Regions from separate parts of the Shewanella sp. SP1S2-4 genome, predicted to be linked through region 1. Evidence: predicted binding sites of a transcription regulator. Region 1 holds the regulator's gene; the other holds the start of a gene.

Evidence for each region. The regulator ArgR, encoded in region 1, controls arginine synthesis, uptake and breakdown. The targets are predictions, from matches to a motif close to ANTGAATANNTATTCANT.
Region 2: argA (amino-acid N-acetyltransferase) is a predicted target of ArgR. The motif match lies at 1,345-1,362, and genes of this name have one in related genera.

What each region holds. Positions count from the first base shown of each region.
Region 1 covers NZ_JAUOET010000002.1:274,412-276,615, forward strand. Annotated here, with positions in the region: gene Q4Q52_RS03410 (NAD(P)-dependent oxidoreductase) at 1-614, shown strand, start outside; gene argR (transcriptional regulator ArgR) at 755-1,225, opposite strand; gene mdh (malate dehydrogenase) at 1,520-2,204, shown strand, end outside.
Region 2 covers NZ_JAUOET010000009.1:38,178-40,381, forward strand. Annotated here, with positions in the region: gene argA (amino-acid N-acetyltransferase) at 1-1,265, opposite strand, end outside; gene rpmG (50S ribosomal protein L33) at 1,589-1,762, opposite strand; gene rpmB (50S ribosomal protein L28) at 1,769-2,005, opposite strand; gene radC (RadC family protein) at 2,127-2,204, opposite strand, start outside.

The DNA.
Region 1 (2,204 bases):
GTGCAACAGGTTGGATTGGTGGTGCAATTTTAAAAGAAGCATTGAGCCGTGGGCACCAAGTAACAGCGCTAGTGCGTGATCCGAGCAAGTTATCCGCTACTGATGTGGCTGTGCATGCTGTGGATTTAGAGCAGCCATTAGTTGCGCAAACCTTTGCTGGCGTAGATGTTGTCATTGCCGCTGTTGGTGGCCGCGCACAACAAAATCATGACCTAGTGGCGAGTACGGTTCAGCATTTACTGGATGTGCTGCCTAACGCTAAGGTGCCACGTTTATTGTGGGTTGGTGGTGCAGGGAGTTTAGAAGTGGCACCGGGTGTGACTCTGGTTTCTAGCCCAGATTTTCCCGCAGCATATAAAGATGAAGCGTTAGCTCAGGGTGAAGCTTTGCAGGTATTCCGTGCGGCGCAAACTGCAATTAATTGGACCTTTGTGAGCCCAGCCGCTGAGATTTATCCTGGTGAGAGTGAAGGCCCATATCGCCTTGGTGGCGACAGCTTCTTTACCGATGCCAATGGTCGCAGCCGCATTTCTGTTACAGATTACGCTAAAGCCATGTTAGATGAAGCCGAACAGGGCACTCATGTAAATCAGCGCATCAGTGTGGCTTACTGACCTTAGCGTATAAACATCGGTGAGCGAGAGATTGGCTTAAATGTGTAACGTAATCGGGACAATGGCCAAATAATCAGCGCAAGATTGGACAGAAATGCGTACAGATGAAATAGAACAGGTCAGCAAGCTGACCTGTTTTTTTATTCTGCGTAATTGAATAAAGATTTGATGGTTTCTAAGGTATCGGCGATATCTTGGATGCTCGATGGACAAATAAAGATAGTGTCATCACCAGCAATTGTGCCCAAAATGCCTTCTGGTTTACCGATAGAATCCAATAAACGGGCAATCAGCTGCGCGGCACCAGGACTAGTTCGCACGACGATCATCGCTTGGTTATGATCGACATCGAGTACCAAATTCTTCAGCGGGCTACCCGCGGTTGGTACGCCTAATTCGGCCGGCAAGCAATACACCATCTCTTGCTTAGCGTTGCGAGTCCGCACTGCGCCGAACTTGCTGAGCATGCGTGATACTTTTGATTGGTTAATATTACCAAAGCCTTCAGCTTGCAAGGCGGTGACGATTTCACTTTGAGAGCCAAAGCGCTCTTCTTTTAAAATCGACTTAAAAATTCTAACAAGGTCATCCTGATTCTTGGTCGTTTGCATAATATTATTATTCGTTATTCAAAAAAACAGGCCCATTTTGAATATTTTTAGAAAAATTGTCAACAAATAACCAGATTGGTTGAATAAAAATTCACTAACTCCCTGTGGTTAAGCGTTTGCTGGGGGCTTAAAAATACCAATTTGAGTAATTGTTCTACATTGCTTCTAAGTTATTCCGGAATTCTTTTGTCCCACGACTAAGGGATAATTGAAATTGTTGTGACATTCCAGTAATGTGACGCCAACGTAAATTAGATCCATGTCACACATATCCGAGAAATAACGGAGATAACTATGAAAGTTGCTGTACTTGGTGCTGCTGGTGGTATCGGCCAGGCTCTTGCCCTACTGTTAAAAACTCAACTGCCTGCGGGTTCACATTTGTCTCTATATGATATCGCACCGGTTACTCCGGGTGTTGCGGTTGACTTGAGCCACATCCCTACTGCTGTTGAAATCAAAGGTTTTGCTGGTGAAGATCCAACGCCTGCCCTAGTGGGTGCTGACGTTGTTCTAATTTCTGCTGGTGTTGCGCGTAAGCCTGGTATGGATCGTTCAGATCTGTTCAATATCAATGCCGGTATCGTTCGCAACCTGATCGAAAAAGTAGCGGCAACTTGCCCTACGGCTTTGGTTGGCATTATCACTAACCCAGTCAACACGACTGTCGCTATCGCTGCAGAAGTGATGAAAAAAGCGGGTGTTTACGATAAGAACCGTCTGTTCGGTATCACGACATTAGACGTGATCCGTTCTGAAACCTTCATCGCCGAATTAAAAGGCCTGAACGTTGCTGACGTTAAAGTGAATGTGATCGGCGGCCACAGCGGCGTGACCATTCTGCCATTATTGTCTCAAGTTGAAGGCGCGACTTTCACTGATGAAGAAGTGGCAAGTCTGACTACTCGCATCCAAAACGCGGGTACAGAAGTGGTTGAAGCTAAAGCCGGTGGCGGTAGCGCGACTCTGTCTATGGGTC
Region 2 (2,204 bases), on a different contig from region 1:
TTCTTCTGTGGCAGTGCTTCAACATCTTCAATCACAAAACCATGCTCGAGGAACCAGTGAATGCTCCGAGTTGTCAGCGCAAACAAGCGTGAATAGCCGCGGTTTCTGGCCTGATTGATAATGTTCTTCAGCAGTAAGCTCCCTCTGTCGGCATCGCGATAATCGGGATGCACCACCAAACAGGCAAACTCGCCCGCATTGTCCTCTTCAAAAGGATAGAGCGCAGCGCAACCAATCACTAAACCATCACGTTCAATCAACATGAACTGTTCGATTTCAATCTCAAGCTGCTCACGACTACGACGCACCAGAATGCCTTGTTCCTCCAATGGACGGATAAGGTTCAACACACCGCCAATATCGGCGATTGACGCACAGCGTAAACGCTCAGCACTCTCAGTGACGATTTGTGTGCCTATCCCTTCGCGGGAAAACAGCTCTTGTAGTAAAGCACCATCTTCAAGGTAGCTAACTAAATGACAACGTGGCACACCATTGCGGCAAGCATCGATACTGGCTTTCAAAAAAGCCATAGTGCCAATGCAGGCAGAACCTTGCTCGGCCAGCTTGTTCATGATGTTTTGCGCATCGTTCGGCATCAACTCGGCAATGACATCGCCATTGCGATCGAGAATACCGTTCTGTGAGCTAAAACCGATCATCTTATCTGCTTTGAGTTTGATCGCCACTTGAGTCGCGATTTCCTCGGCGGTGAGATTAAAACTTTCACCCGTCACAGAAGCCGCAATCGGCCCCATCAACACGATGCAGTGGTTATCGAGCTGACGTTTTAAGCCTTGCACATCGATACGACGAACTTTACCGCTTAAACAAAAATCCACCCCATTGTCGACACCAAGAGGTTGAGCAATCACAAAATTTCCGCTCACTAAGTTAATTTGCGCGCCTTGCATCGGCGTATTACTTAAGCTCATGGATAAACGCGCTGTGATATCAAATTGCAGTGCACCCGCAACTTGCTTGATCACTTTGAGCGAGTCTTCATCCGTGATACGCACACCTTCGTGGTAGGCAGGTTCAATACCGTTGACGGCTAATGCAGCATCAATCTGCGGTCTAGCGCCATACACTAACACCACTTTAATCCCTAAACTGTGCAGCAGGGCGACATCATTTAAGATGGCGCGGAAGTGATTTTGAGCCAAAGCTTCACCACCCAGCATGACCACAAAAGTTTTACCTCTGTGAGCATTAACATAGGGGGCAGAGTGACGAAATCCATCAACCAGTTCAGTGGTACGCACGCGTTATTTACACCTCATTTTTGAGCTGGCAGCGTCACTATGACATGCCAGGAATGAATCGCTAACTTTCGCGTATGGTATTGCATTTTAATTCACATATAAAGAATTTATTCTCACTAAAGTGCAGTTTTTATGATTTAAAGTGCTTAGAGCTGCACTATTTTATATTTTCAGCAAGTGTTCACACTTTTTTAACTTTGCAGGGGAGGATTCCGTGGCTTAAGTTTGCGAGGCCATTATCTCAACTTGATGACTAACCACTAAAAAATGCGCAAAAAAAAGCCCCTTAAATAAGGGGCTTTTCTCGAAACACTAACCAAGGATTACTTGATTTTTGCTTCTTTGTAGATAACGTGCTGACGAATAACTGGATCAAATTTTTTGATTTCCATTTTTTCAGGCATGTTACGCTTGTTTTTTTCAGTTGTGTAGAAGTGACCAGTTTTAGCTGTAGAAACTAATTTGATCTTCTCACGATTACCTTTAGCTTTAGCCATGATCTATTATACCTTCTCGCCACGAGCACGAAGTTCAGCAACAACAACTTCGATACCTTTTTTGTCGATCAGACGAATACCTTTAGTAGATACACGTAACTGTACGAAACGCTTTTCTTCTTCTAACCAAAAACGGTGGTTTTGTAGGTTAGGTAAAAAACGACGACGGGTCGCGTTTTTTGCGTGCGAACGGTTGTTACCAACCATCGGCTTCTTGCCAGTAACTTGGCATACTCTTGACATGTCAATCTTCTCCAAAAACAATTTTAACGCTCGAGCATTAATGTGCCTCGTATGGCCGTCGCCCGAGGCACAAAGAGGGCGCATTTTATACACGATCACAGAGTGAAGATCAAGTGTTAGATTAATTAATCCAGCCTCGTTCTGCAAAAGAAACTATCTCTCGATCACCTACAACCATATGGTCCAACAAGGATACGTC